Regions from separate parts of the Citrifermentans bemidjiense Bem genome, predicted to be linked through region 2. Evidence: riboswitches for the same ligand, from Rfam matches in the RefSeq annotation. Region 2 holds a riboswitch; the other holds the start of a gene.
What was found. A riboswitch is a leader RNA that binds a small molecule or an ion and turns the genes downstream of it on or off. The one in region 2 is predicted to bind molybdenum cofactor.
Positions count from the first base shown of each region.

Region 1: another riboswitch for molybdenum cofactor. It lies ahead of GBEM_RS11380 (molybdopterin molybdotransferase MoeA); the one in region 2 lies ahead of GBEM_RS06795 (aldehyde ferredoxin oxidoreductase family protein).

Region 1 covers NC_011146.1:2,638,812-2,646,179, forward strand. The annotation lists gene GBEM_RS11355 (sigma-54-dependent transcriptional regulator) at 243-1,613, shown strand; gene GBEM_RS11360 (cache domain-containing protein) at 1,610-3,595, shown strand; gene GBEM_RS11365 (MOSC domain-containing protein) at 3,592-4,023, opposite strand; gene moaA (GTP 3',8-cyclase MoaA) at 4,080-5,060, opposite strand; molybdenum cofactor riboswitch at 5,389-5,509, shown strand; gene GBEM_RS11380 (molybdopterin molybdotransferase MoeA) at 5,584-6,795, shown strand; gene moaC (cyclic pyranopterin monophosphate synthase MoaC) at 6,797-7,273, shown strand; gene mog (molybdopterin adenylyltransferase) at 7,297-7,368, shown strand, end outside.
Region 2 covers NC_011146.1:1,556,873-1,564,240, reverse strand. The annotation lists gene GBEM_RS06825 (electron transfer flavoprotein subunit alpha) at 1-26, opposite strand, end outside; gene GBEM_RS06820 (electron transfer flavoprotein subunit beta/FixA family protein) at 106-918, opposite strand; gene GBEM_RS06815 (hypothetical protein) at 1,026-1,214, opposite strand; gene GBEM_RS06810 (MOSC domain-containing protein) at 1,256-1,687, opposite strand; gene moaA (GTP 3',8-cyclase MoaA) at 1,837-2,817, opposite strand; gene GBEM_RS06800 (iron-containing alcohol dehydrogenase) at 3,329-4,492, shown strand; molybdenum cofactor riboswitch at 4,538-4,659, shown strand; gene GBEM_RS06795 (aldehyde ferredoxin oxidoreductase family protein) at 4,690-6,420, shown strand; gene GBEM_RS06790 (MoaD/ThiS family protein) at 6,498-6,722, shown strand; gene GBEM_RS06785 (HesA/MoeB/ThiF family protein) at 6,724-7,368, shown strand, end outside.

The DNA of each region.
Region 1 (7,368 bases), 1.1 Mb from region 2:
AACGTCGTGCCACCGTTAGTAAGCAGGCGTATACGGCAATTGCCATGCCAGCGCGTTTACGCAAATATCAAAAAATAGTTTGTACCGTAAGGGTTTGAAATGATACTGTTGTCAGCGCCGGAAGGAAGCTCATTAAACATTAAACAACGCTTAAAGATGTGCCGTTTTGTCGTGATGTGTGACATTTTGACCAGGTCACACAGGTAGCGCCGTGGCAGGAGCAGCATGAGGAACACCGGGAAATGAGACAGGAAAAGATTCTTATCTGCGACGACGAGGAAGGGATCCTCATCTATCTGAAGAAGCTGCTGCAGACCCAGGGCTACCAGGTGGAGACCTTCAACGGGGGCGCGGCGCTCCTGCGCCGCCTTAAGGAGGGGGACCCCTCGGACGCGGACCTCCTTTTGCAGGACGTAAGGATGCCGGACATGGACGGCATCACCGTGCTCAAGGAGGTCAAGGCGCTCCGCCCCTCGCTTCCCATCGTCATCATGACCGCCTTCGGGACCATAGACGCGGCGGTCGAGGCGATCAAGATGGGCGCCTACGACTACGTCACCAAGCCCTTTCCCAAGGAGAAGATCCTGAGCGTCCTCAAAAACGCCCTGGAAAAGGAGCAGCTCTTGCAGGAGAACCGGGCGCTCAAGAGCGAGCTGGAGAAGCCGATCCTGCAGGAATCGATCATCTTCAGAAGCGCCGCCTTCCAGGAGATCTACGACCTCACCCTGCAGGTCGCGGCCAGCGAAGCCAACATCCTGGTCCTGGGCGAATCGGGGACCGGCAAGGAGCTCATTGCCGGCGCCATCCACTACAACAGCTTAAGGCGCGACCGGCGCTTTCTCTCCATCAACTGCGCGGCCCTCACCGATACGCTCCTGGAGAGCCAGCTCTTCGGGCACGTCCGGGGCGCCTTCACCGGCGCGGTCGCAGCGCAGAAGGGACTCTTGGAGGAGGCCGACGGCGGCACCCTCTTCATGGACGAGATCGGCGACATGACCCTCCCCATCCAGGCAAAGCTTTTGCGCGTGATCCAGGAGCGTGATTTCATCCCGGTTGGGTCGACCCGCCCGAAAAGCGCCGATATCCGCTTCGTGGCAGCCACCAACAAGAATCTGGAGCAGGAGGTTCAGGAGGGGCGATTCCGCGAGGACCTCTTCTACCGTCTGAACGTGATCAACATCCCGCTGCCGCCGCTTAGGGAGAGAAAGGACGACGTGGAACCCCTGGCGCTGCATTTCCTGAAGAAGTACAGCCTGAAGATGAAGAAGCAGGTAACCACCTTGGCACCCGAGGCGCTGCAGCTCCTTTACGGCTACGACTGGCCCGGCAACATCAGGGAGCTGGAAAACGTCATGGAGCGCGCAGTCATCCTGGCCCGGACCCAGACGGTCACCGCGAAGGAGCTTCCCATCTGGCGCAAACAGCCCCAAAAGGTTGAAGCGCCGCGCGGCGAGGCGCAGTTCGTCTCGCTGGAAAACGTGGAGAAGGAAGCCATCGAGCGGACCCTGTCCGGAACCGGGTACCACAAGAGCAGGTCGGCCGAGATCCTGGGCATCTCCAGAAAAACCCTGGACCGCAAGATCGTCGAATACCGCATCACCATTCCCTCATGACTCTTCCCAAGCTGCGCTTTCCCATAAAGACCAAGCTCACCGTGGCGACGCTCATCCCGCTGGGGATAGCGATCCTCATCTGCTGGATGGCCGGGGTCTTCATTTTGAGCTCCAAGGTCGCCGCCCAGGCCCAGGAGAAGGTCCGCTACGACCTGAGTGTCGCCCGCGAGGCTTACCAGAGCGAGCTTTCGCGCATCTACGACGTGGTGAAGCTCACCGCCTCCTTCGGCAGGACCGCCGAGACCATCGCCTCCGGCGACCGGCGGGCGGTGAGCGAGTCGCTTTCTTCATTGCGCGCCAGCGAGCGCCTGGACATCCTCGCCGCCGTAGACGCCTCGGGAAAGGTGATCTTCAGGGCCAACAACCCCGAGCTGCGCGGCGACGACAAGACCCGCAACCAGTTCGTAGCGCGCGCTTTGAAGGGGGAGATCGCCAGCGGCACCACCATCCTCCCCTCTTCCGAGCTTGAGCTCGAAGGAGACAGCCTGGTGCGCCAGGCGCGCATCTTCCCCGCCGCAGGAACCCCGGTGCAGCTAAACGGCGCCATGTTCCTCCTGGTCGCGGCACCGGTGCGGGACAAGGCGGGGAACCTGCTGGGGGCGCTCTACGGCGGGGTGCTCCTCAACAACAACCAGAAGCTCGTGGACCGGATCCGCTCCGTGGTCTACGAGGGGGCGCGGAAAAACGGCCGGGACGTTGGTAACTCCACCATCTTCCAGGGGGACATAAGGATCGCCACCAACGTCCCCAACACCGACGGCAGCCGGGCCGTCGGCACCAGGCTCTCCGCGCCGGTCCAGGAGCGGGTGCTCCTCAAGGGGGCCAAGTGGGTCGGGCGCGCCTTCGTGGTGAACGACTGGTACCTGACCGCCTACGAACCGATCCTCTCGCTGCAGGGGGTCCCGATCGGCGCCCTCTACGTGGGGATGCTGGAGAGCCAGTATTCGGCGGTCAAGATCGACATGGCCGTCCTTTTGAGCTTCGTCCTTTTGGTGAGCGGCCTGGTGGGGGTCTCCATGGCCGGGTTCCTGGGGAGGAAGCTCTCCCAGCCCATACGGGAGTTGGACCTTCTGGCGCGACGCGTAGCCGCAGGCGAGCGCAACGTGAAAAGCAGCATCGACTCCCGGGACGAGATCGGCGACCTGGCGGTGCGGTTCAACGACATGAGCCGTTCGCTCGTGGAGCGCGAGGACTCGATCATCGAACTGAACCGCAACCTGGAAGAGAAGGTGCAGTCGAGAACGGCGGAACTGGAGGAGAAGAACCGGCTCCTGGTGCAGACCCGCGAGGAGTTGTTGCGGGTGGAGAAGCTGGCGGCGATAGGCGAGCTGGCTGCGGGGGTCGCGCACGAGATCAACAACCCGATGGCGATCATCCGCGGCAACACGGAGTTGTTGCAGCTCTCGGTGCCGGAGGAAGCCCCGATCCGTGAGGAAGTGGACACCATTTTCCAGCAGGTGAAAAGGGTGGAGCGGATCGTATCGAACCTGTTGAAATTCGCCAGGCGCGAGCAGATGGAAGCTGGAGCCGTGCGGCTGAACGAGCTCTTGCACGAGATCGTGGGCCAGATCGGGCACCAGGTGTCGCTTGAGAGGATAGAGATAGCGGAGCAGTATGCGGAGAGCGTGGCGCAGGTGGAGGGGGATGCGGACCAGTTGCGTCAGGTGTTCACCAACCTGGTCTTGAACGCGGTGCAGGCGATGCCGTCAGGGGGCGTTCTCTCGGTGAGGACCCAGCAGGTGGAGCCCGCGGGGAGCTACGAGGTAAAAGTCGGCGACACCGGGGTCGGCATCGCGCTGGAGAACCTGAGACAGGTATTCAACCCCTTCTACACCACCAAGGCCAACGGCACCGGCCTCGGACTTTCCGTATCCTACGGCATCGTCCGGGAGCATGGAGGGCGCATCGACGTCGAGAGCGTCCCGGGCGGCGGGAGCACCTTCACCGTGGTGCTCCCGCGCTCCCAAACGCCGGGGGCCTAGAGTATCGCCACCGCATCACCGGGGCGCACCACGCCCCCCTTCAGCACCTTGGCGAAGATCCCTTCCTTGGGCATGACGCAGTCGCCGGCCTGGTAGTAGATGGCGCAGCGGTTATGACACTCCTTGCCGATCTGGGTCACCTCCAAAAGCGTCTCCCCCAGCTGCATCCGTGTCCCGATCGGGAGATGCACCAGGTCCACCCCTTCGGTGGTGATGTTCTCGGCGAAGTCTCCCTCTTTCACGTCGAGCCCCATGGCCACCATCTTGGCAATGCTCTCCTGAGCCAGGAGGCTCACCTGGCGGTGCCAGTCGCCTGCGTGCGCGTCCCCTTCGATGCCGTGGTTTTCCCGCAGCATGACCTCGGGAACGGGTGTCTTCCGCTCACCCTTGTTGAGGCTCACGTTCACCGCGATGATTTTTCCAGTCATAGCTAACTCCTTGTTGAATCAAATCTATATCCAAACAATCTCAACCTGCCGCTTGATCATCCGCCAACCCTGGACATGGCGAAGGGGACCGTTTCCGCGCCCTCGTCCGTCACCTCGTGCCGGCCAGGTTTCGCGGCCACGATGCGCTGCACCTCCTGGCGCAAAAGGGCGTCGTCCCCTGTGGCCAAAACCGGCCGCAGGTCCACCCCGTCGCCTGAGAAGAGGCACCCCTTGGCGATCCCGGAGGCGGTCACCCGCAACCGGTTGCAGCCGTTGCAGAAGTGCCCGGTCATGGCGGTGATGATCCCGAGCGACCCCTGCGCCCCCTGCACCTTGAAGTTCTTCGAAGGGCCGGAGAGCTCGCTGTTGCTCACTTCCTCGATGAGGTATCGCTCGCCGATGCGCTCCCTGATTTCGGCCCCCGGCACGCAGAGTTCGCGCCAGTCGGCGTCGCCGCAGGTGGGCATGTACTCGATGAATCGGACCGCGTAGGGGCGCTTCATGGTCAGTTCCACGAAGTCGAGGATCTCGTCGTCGTTTACACCGCGCATCACCACCACGTTGATCTTGTGCGGCGGGAAACCAGCTTTCTCGGCGGCTTCAAGGCCGTCCAAGACGCGCTTAAGCTCTCCGCCGCGGGTGATTGCCGCGAAGGTCTCGGGCTTCAGCGAATCGAGACTGATGTTCAAGCGCTGCACCCCCGCTTCCCGCAATCCCTGCGCCATCTCCTTAAGGAGCAGGCCGTTCGTGGTCAGTACCAGCTCCTTGAGCCCGGGGAGCGCGCCCAGGCGCTCCAGGAAGGAGATTATCCCCTTGCGGACCAGGGGCTCCCCGCCGGTGACGCGGATCTTCTCGATGCCGGCGGCAACCGCCTCGGTCGAGATGCGCAACAAATCGGCGTAGGAGAGGACCTGCGAGTGGTCCAGCTTCTCGACCCCCTCTTCCGGCATGCAGTAGCGGCAACGGAGGTTGCAGCGGTCGGTGACGGAGAGCCGAAGGTAGTTGATGCGCCTGCCGTAGGTATCTATCAGTGCCATAGCTGAGCTTCTTCCCTGAAGCCGCCGGCTGCAGCCGACGGCTGGAATACGAATGTCGCCGCCCTCTCCCAGTCGGGTTCCGGCAGCATGCGAAAAACCATACCCTGTTTGATGGTGGTAATGCAACCCCTTAAAAAAGCGCGGACTACCGGCAGGCGAGTGATGAGAAAACGTATACGCACAGGAGAGGGACCGTCTAAAATCGTATAAGAATGCGATTTTACGAGCTGTTCGTTTGGCAGGCGCAGCGATGGAAAATACGGAGTGGTAATTCTGGGAATAATATAATTTTTTATTTTCCTGCAATTGTGTTATGGCTTAAGCAAAATAAGCAGATAGTCTCCGAGCCGCAGCCTTCTAAAGGGAGTACCCCCACGAAGCTTTGGCCGTTGGGTGCCGCCGGAAACGGCGCCGCCTCCCCTTTGGAAAGGAGAACCGCCGCCGCTTTCAGCGCACGGGGTCCTCTCCTTTTTGGGATGCAGGACCCTTTTCTATTCCCACTCCACAGCAATAAGAGGTGACGATGATGAACTACGAAAAAGCGCGGCGAACGATCCTTGAGAAAGTCGCCCCCGCGGGGGTTGAGCGGGTACTCCTGTTGGAAGCCGCCGGGAGGATACTGGCCGAGGATTACTCCGCTCCCAGCGACATGCCCCGCTGGGACAACTCCGCCATGGACGGCTTCGCCGTGAGAAGCGCCGGCTGCGCGCCCGGGACCGTCCTTAAGGTGACCGACTACATCCCTGCCGGAGTAAGCTCCGGGGACGCCGTTCTTGAAGGGTGTGCCGCGAGGATCATGACCGGTGCCCCCATCCCCCCGGGGGCGGACACCGTGGTCCCCATCGAGGAGACCGAAGCGGGCGAGCAAAGCGTGAAGCTGCTGCAGCAGGTGAAAAAGGGGGACCACATCCGCTTCCAGGGCGAGGACGTCGGCCGCGGCGACCTGATCATGCCGAAGGGGACGCTGATCGGGCCGCCGCAGGTAAGCCTGCTTGCCTCCTTCTCCGCCGCCGTAGTCCCGGTCTACCGCCGGGTGCGGGTAGCCATTCTCTCCACCGGGGACGAACTGGTGGAGATCGGCACGGAACCAAAAGAGAGCCAGATCGTCAACAGTAACGCCCTGGCCCTCGCCTGCGCCATCAAGCTCTGCGGCGCCGAACCGGTCATCCTCGGCATCGCGAGGGACAACCGCGAAAGCCACTTGGCCCTCTTAACCGAGGGTTTGAAGGCGGACGTACTGGTCACCTCTGCAGGCGTTTCCGCCGGGGACCGCGACCTGGTGCGCGAGATCCTGGCTGAACTCGGGGTGGTCGAGCAGTTCTGGAAACCAGGCGTCAAGCCCGGCGGCCCTACCGCCTTCGCGCTCAGGGGGAATACGCCTGTCTTCTCGCTTCCCGGAAACCCAGTTTCCACCATGATCACCTTCGACGAGTTCGTTCGGCCCGCGCTTTTGAGGATGATGGGGCACGAGAAGGCGCTGAGGCGGACCGTGCGCGGTTATCTCAAGGAAGGGACGCGCAAAAAGGCGGGGAAACTGAACTTCCTGCGGGTGCAGGTCACCATCGAGGACGGCCGTTACCTGGCCAGCACGGCGGGCGACCAGAACACCGGAATCCTGAAGACCATGCTCCGCTGCAACGCGCTGGCGCTGCTCCCCGCCGACCGCATCGAATTCGCCGCAGGCGAAGAGGTCGAGCTGCACCTGCTGGATCCCACCCTGGAAATGGAGGCCTGAGATGTCTTTTAATCATTTTGATGCCAGCGGCAACGCCATCATGGTCGATGTCAGCCAGAAGGTCCCGACGATGCGGACCGCCATAGCCGGAGCGGTACTGAAGCTCAAGCCCGAAACGGTGCAGGCGATCGTCTCCGGGCGGGTCGCCAAGGGGGACGTTATCGGCGTGGCCCGCATAGCCGGGATAGCCGGGGCCAAGAAGACCCCGGAGCTGATCCCCCTCTCCCACCCGCTGGCGCTGCACCACGTCTCCATCGAGTTCGAGGTGGACGAGAGAGAGGGGACCATCGCGGTTATGGCGACGGTGCGCGCTTTCGAGCGGACCGGGGTGGAGATGGAGGCTATGGCCGCGGCCACGGTCGCCGCCCTCACCGTCTACGACATGTGCAAGGGGAGCGACAAGGGGATCGTGATCTCCGACGTGAAGCTCCACTACAAGGAAGGCGGCAAGAGCGGCGTCTTCAAAAGAGAAGCGTAAGGATTTCCAAAGGAGATTTTCCCATGCGAGCAGCGATATTGACCTTAAGCGACCGTTGCTCCACCGGCGAGCGTGCGGACGGCAGCGGCCCCGCC
Region 2 (7,368 bases):
TTCAGTTTAGGTTTTGCCTCACTCATCATTCTCCCCACTTTCGGTCACGTCCATCACATCCACCAAGTCCATGGCGTCCATTCAGTCCACAAGGTTTGTTAGTGACTACACCGCCAGCATGTCCCTGGCCAAAAGCCGCTCCACCAGGAGGCGCGCGGTCCCCTTCGGGTCGTTCAGGCCGTCGCCGAGCATCTCGCCCTTGCTCCGCTCGGGAGAGAAGATCCTGCTCACCCAGGTCGGCGACCCCTTGAGCCCGATGCTGTTGGGATCGAGCTTCAGCTCGCTGTTGTCCCAGACCCTCACCTCGCCCTTGGAAGCCTTCAGGCGCATCGGCACCGTTGGGTAGCGGGGGCGGTTCAGTTCGCGCACCACGGTGATCATGGCGGGGAGTTTCGCTTCCACGATCTCGTAGCGCCCTTCCAGCTTGCGCCTGACCCTGATCTTCTTTGCCAGGAAATCCAGGTGCTCGATGCGGTCCACCAGGGTAAGCTGCGAAAAACCGAGCCGTATCGCAATGCCCGGGCCGACCTGCGCGGTATCCCCGTCAATGGTCTGCTTGCCGCAGAACACGATCCCCACCTCATCGTCCTGCGCCAGCTTGCTGATGGCGGCAGCGAGGACGTTGCTGGTGGAAAGGGTATCGGCGCCGCCGAAGGCGCGGTCGGAAAGGAGGATGGCTTCGTCCACGCCGAGCGCGAGCGCCTTTCTGAGGGCCGCTTCCGCGTTGGGCGGGCCCATGGAGAGAGCCGCGGCCTTGAAGCCGTAGCGTCCCTTCATGCGCAGGCTCTCCTCCAGCGCGTGCGTATCGTAGGGGTTGATGATGAAGGGGATACCGTCGCGCACCAGCGTGTTGGTCACCGGATCGATCTGCACCTGGGTAGTGTCCGGAACCTGTTTAATGCAAGCAACCACGTACATGGGCTAAAACCTCTCTCTCCAGTTAACTTTTATCTGCTCTCAGCCACGTCCATCGGGTCCACCAGGTCCATAGAGTCCATGTGGTCCACCAAAGCTTTTAGTGGCCGTTACTGCTCCAGCGGCGCTTCCATGCGCTTGGAAATCTCCCACTGCTCCTTGAACAGGGCGAATGCCTCGCGCATGATGGAAGAAGCTTTCTTCCCCTTGCTGTCCATCAGCTGCTGAATGGCGTCCCTCTCGTCGTCGCTCATGCGGATCGAGATGATGTTGGCTTTCTTCTGGCTCCGGTCCTTCATACACTCCCCCTTGCTTGCTGCTTCCTTTTTTATGCTGCCTGTTACAGCAGCTCGATCTCGTCTGAGGGTCTTACCACTCCGCCGCTCACCACCGTGGCGAATACCCCTTCCTTAGGCATGACGCAATCGCCGGCCTGGTAGAAGATGGCGCAGCGGGTATGGCAGACCTTTCCGATCTGGGAAATCTCCAGCACCACCGGGCCTATGGCCAGCCGCGAGCCGATCGGGAGGTTGACCAGATCCACTCCGCGGGTGGTTATGTTCTCCGCGAAGTCGCCGGGCCCCACGGAGAGCCCCAGCGAGACCATCTTATCGATGCTCTCCTGGGCCAGGAGGCTCACCTGGCGGTGCCAATCGCCAGCATGGGCGTCACCGATGATGCCGAAGTTTTCCCGGACATGCACCGACTCCATCGGAGTCTTTTTCTCCCCTTTGCTCTTGCTCACGCTTACCGCGACTATCGAACCGGACATATCTCTTTCCTCCGTAATCCCTGTCCCTGATCCAGGTGCTGAAGGCTTGTTCGCTGTTCCCAACCCCTAGCCCCTAGCCCCTAGCCCCTAGCCCCTAGCCCCTGGCCCCTAGCCCCCAGCCCCCAGCCCCTGCAGTTCCAGCCCCTGCTTCACCCACCGATGCGGGACATGTTGACCGTTATCTTCTCCGCTTCCGGCTCGGCAATGTGATGCCGCCCCGGCTTGTGCGTCACGATGCGCCGGATCTCTTCCTGCAGCCGGTAGGGATCGAGGCTCTGCAGCAGCGGTTTGAGATCGACACCCTGGTCGGAGAAGAGGCAGCCGCGCATCCTGCCGGCGGCGGTGACCCGGATCCTGTTGCAGCTCTCGCAGAAGTGCCCGGAAACCGGGGTGATGATCCCGATGGCCCCGGCCGCGCCCTCTATCTTGAAGTTGCGGGCCGGTCCCGCCATCTCTGCACCCACCATGGGGAGGAGCGGATAGCGCTCGGCGATCCGCGCGAGGATCTCGCTCCCCGGCATGCTTTGCGCGTTCCACCCCTCGTCCTGCAGGGTCGGCATGTACTCTATGAAGCGCACCGTGTACGGCTTTTCGATGCTGAGGGCGGCGAAGTCCAGGATCTCGTCGTCGTTAACCCCGCGCATCACTACCATGTTTATTTTGAGGTTCGCGAAACCCGCCTTTTCTGCTGCCTCTATCCCGGAGAGCACCCGCTTCAGGTCCGCCCCACGGGTGATGCGGGCGAAGACCTCGGGCCTGAGCGAATCGAGGCTGATGTTGAGCCGCGCCACCCCGGCGCGCTTTAAGGGCTGGGCCATCTCCTCCAGTTGCAGTCCGTTGGTGGTCAGCACCAGCTCCTTCAAGCCAGGCACCCTCGCCAGACGCTCCAAGAAAGGCACGATTCCCTTCCTCACCAGCGGTTCCCCGCCGGTCACCCGGATCTTCTCTATCCCCTGTGCGATGCAGGCGCCGGCTACCCGGTAGAGCTCTTCGTAGCTCAGCATCTCTTTATGCTCGAGCTTCTCCACGCCTTGCGCCGGCATGCAGTAGCTGCAGCGCATGTTGCAGCGGTCGGTGACCGAGAGTCTCAAATAGTTTATGCGCCTGCCGTAGGCATCGATCAGTGCCATGCCGCAACTCCCAAATTCTTAATAAAGGGATCCGCCTCGTGTACTGCCTGTTTGTATACAAAGGCAATATCGATACCAACTGCGACAAAACGTCGGACAAAAGTGCGGCGTCATGGGGAGATGAGGCACTAACATAGTGAATACATGAGGAACAAAGGTTTTTCGCGCTGCTGCAGGGGAGCTTTCGAGGCAGGGATGAGATGATGTATCGCTGACCAAAACAGACGTACCACAACGGAGCAATCGCTCCATAATGGAACACGACCTTTGTTCCTTTTCAGAACGAGCCCCAAAACGGGGGGGAGAAGTCGTGTAAACATGGTGTGCGTTAAGTATACGGTATCTGACAAAAAAATAACAGATGCCGAAAAAAATGCGACTCTGGCAGATTCTGGTATGGGGTTTGCGATAACCTAGAAAACCGTTTTAGGACAGTGTATGCAACTTGGACCTACGCAATGGTTAAACAACCGGGCTTGAAATCCGGACACAACAACAGGGGGAAAGACAAATGGCATTAGGAGAGCAGACGTACGGTTTCTACATTCCGACAGTATCACTGATGGGTATTGGTTCCGCTAAAGAGACCGGTGGCCAGATCAAGGCACTGGGCGCATCCAAGGCGCTGATCGTTACCGACAAAGGCCTCTCGGCCATGGGCGTTGCCGACAAGATCAAATCCCAGGTTGAAGAGGCCGGTGTTTCCGCAGTCATCTTCGACGGCGCAGAGCCCAACCCGACCGACATCAACGTGCACGACGGCGTGAAGGTGTACCAGGACAACGGCTGTGACGCGATCATCTCCCTGGGCGGCGGTTCCTCCCATGACTGCGCTAAAGGCATCGGCATGGTCATCGGCAACGGCGGCCACATCCGCGATCTCGAAGGCGTGAACAAGACCACCAAGCCGATGCCGGCATTCGTGGCCATCAACACCACCGCAGGCACCGCGTCCGAAATGACCCGTTTCTGCATCATCACCAACACCGACACCCACGTGAAGATGGCGATCGTCGACTGGCGCTGCACCCCGAACGTCGCGATCAACGACCCGCTGCTCATGGTCGGCAAGCCGGCGGCACTGACCGCGGCAACCGGCATGGACGCACTGACCCACGCCGTCGAGGCGTACGTGTCCACCATCGCTACCCCGATCACCGACGCTTGCGCCATCAAGGCAATCGAGCTGATCGCCGAGTTCCTCTCCAAGGCAGTTGCCAACGGCGAAGACCTCGAGGCGCGCGACAAGATGGCTTACGCCGAGTACCTGGCCGGCATGGCGTTCAACAACGCATCGCTTGGCTACGTTCACTCCATGGCTCACCAGCTGGGCGGCTTCTACAACCTGCCGCACGGCGTCTGCAACGCCATCCTGCTCCCGGCCGTCAGCCAGTACAACCTGATCGCTTGCCCGAAGCGTTTCGCCGACATCGCGAAAGCCCTCGGCGAGAACATCGACGGCCTCTCCGTGACCGAAGCAGGCCAGAAGGCAATCGACAGGATCCGCACCCTCTCCGCTTCCATCGGCATCCCGACCGGCCTCAAGGCCCTCAACGTCAAGGAAGCCGACCTCACCATCATGGCTGAGAACGCGAAGAAGGACGCTTGCCAGTTCACCAACCCGCGCAAGGCAACCCTTGAGCAGGTCGTCCAGATCTTCAAGGACGCAATGTAAGAACCAGCAGCATAGCAGCAAAGCTCCCCTCCCCCTGGCGGGGGAGGGGTTTTGAATCTCCGAGCCATGCGCCGCCTAAAAGGGACCACCCTCACGGAGCCAGGCCAACGGGTTTCGCTGGAAACGGCGGAGCCTCCCTCTTGGAAAGGAGCGCCGGCACCGATGCCGGAAACTAATTAAAAGGGAGCTTGAAAAGCATGGATAAGATTTTTCGCGTCAACATGACCGACCTCACCACGAAGATCGAAGAAGTTCCGGCAGCCTGGGCGGGCCTGGGCGGCCGCGCCCTGACCTCCACCATCGTGGCCGCTGAAGTACCGCCGACCTGTCATGCGCTCTCCGCGCAGAACGTCCTCTGCTTCGCACCGGGCCTTCTGACCGGCACCGCCGCAGCCAACTCCGGCCGCCTCTCCGCAGGCGCCAAGAGCCCCCTCACCGGCGGCATCAAGGAGTCCAACGCCGGCGGCACCGCCGCGCAGATGCTGGCTAAACTCGGCATCAAGGCCCTCATCATCGAAGGCGCTCCGAAATCCGGCACCTGGTACAACCTCTCCGTAGGCATCAACGGCGTCACCATCAACGAAGAGAAGGAACTCTTAGGCGTCGGCAACTTCGCCGTCATCGACGCAGTGGAGCAGCGCCTGGGCAAGAAGACCGGCGTCCTCACCATCGGCATCGCCGGTGAACTGAAGATGACCGCGGCAAACATCTCTGTTAAGGACCCGGACAGCAAGATCCGCAGCCACGGCCGTGGCGGCCTGGGCGCAGTCATGGGCTCCAAGCAGATCAAATTCATCTCCATCGACGGTGAAGGCTCCAAACCCGTGACCATAGCAGATCCGGAGAAATTCAAGACCGCGGCAAGGGCGTTCTCCAAGGCGCTTCTCGACCACCCGGTCTCCGGCGAAGGCCTGCCGACCTACGGCACCAACGTCCTCGTCAACATCCTCAACGAAGCAGGCGGTCTTCCGACCAGGAACTTCACCACCGGCCAGTTCGAAGGGCACGACAAGATTTCCGGCGAGACCATGCACGACACCATCGCGGCACGCGGCGGCAAGGTGAAGCACGGCTGCCATGCAGGCTGCATCATCCAGTGCTCGCAGGTCTATAACGACAAGGACGGCAAGTACGTCACCTCCGGCTTTGAGTACGAGACCATCTGGGGCCTGGGCGCTGACTGCTGCATCGACAACCTGGACGACATCGCCCGCGCCGACAACCTGATGGACGACATCGGGATCGACTCCATCGAGACCGCCGTCATGTTCGGCGTCGCCATGGAAGCCGGCATCCTCAACTGGGGCGATTCCAAGGAAATGCTCCGCCTGTTGACCGAAGAGATCGGCAAAGGGACTGCCCTGGGCCGCATCCTCGGCGGCGGCGCCGGCTCCGTCGGCCGTACCTACGGCGTCACCCGCGTCCCGGTGGTCAAGAACCAGGCGATCCCGGCCTACGACCCGCGCTCCGTCAAGGGTATCGGCATCACCTACGCGACCAGCACCATGGGCGCCGACCACACCTCCGGCTACACCATCGCCACCAACATCCTGAACGTCGGCGGCTACGTCGATCCGCTCAAGAAGGACGGCCAAGTAGAACTCTCTCGCAACCTGCAGATCGCGACCGCTGCGGTCGACTCCACCGGCATGTGCATCTTCGTGGCCTTCCCGGCTCTCGACATACCGGAGTGCCTCCCGGCCCTGATCGACATGATCAACGCCCGCTTCGGCATCGCCCTTACCGGCGACGACGTCACCAACCTGGGCAAGCATGTCCTGAAGCTTGAGCGCAAGTTCAACCAGGAAGCAGGGCTCACCAACGTGCACGACCGCCTCCCGGACTTCTTCAAGAACGAGCCGGTGGCGCCGCACAATGCGGTGTGGGACTTCACCGACGCAGAGATCGACGAGTTCTGGAACTTCTAATAACCGCTCCACTCCCCGGCGTGACCAAAAGTCACGCCGGGCTTTTTCGTTTATACACACGAATTCGCAGGTGCCACATGCTGATCACGCTCAAGCTTTTCGCGACATTTAGAAACGGCAGGTTCAAGGTGGCAGAGCAGGAACTCCCCGAAGGGACCGACGTGCGGGCGGTAGTGCTGAGCCTCGGACTCACCGAGGAGGAGATCGGCATCGTCATGCTGAACGGCAGGCACGGGGAACTCGACTCCAAACTCTCCGACCACGACACCCTTTCACTGTTTCCATTGGTAGGAGGAGGCTAACATGCTCAAAGCTGTCACCTTTCTCAAGGAATCCACCCAAGCGGGGATGCTCTCCTGGAGCGCGCAGAGCCAGGCCGTGGCCCGGTTCGGCCTGAGGTACCACGAGGTCGAGGCGCTGGCCCTGGAAAACGGGATCTTCCCGGCACGCTACCAGCGCAACCGGAACATGATCTCGATCGAGGAGCAGCTGAAGCTTTTCCGTAGCCGCGTGGCGGTGATCGGCTGCGGGGGGCTCGGAGGGTACGTCATCGAAGAGCTGGCCCGCATCGGCGTCGGCCATATCGTGGCCATTGACCCCGATATCTTCGAGGAGCACAACCTGAACCGCCAGATCCTTTCCACCCCGGCGACGCTCGGCAAGGCCAAGGTTGAGGCCGCCGTCGACCGTGTGGCCGAGATCAACCCCGCCGTCACGGTTACCCCCATCAAGGACTACTTCTGCCTCGCCAACGGCTCCGAGCAACTGGCCGGCGCCATGGTAGCGGTCGATGCCCTCGACAGCATCCCCTACCGGTTGGAACTGGCAGAATTTTGCACCGTGGCAGGGATACCGATGGTCCACGGCGCCATCGGCGGCTGGTACGGCCACGTGGCGACCCAGCTTCCCGGCGACACCACGGTGCAGAGCATCTACCGCCACTGGGTA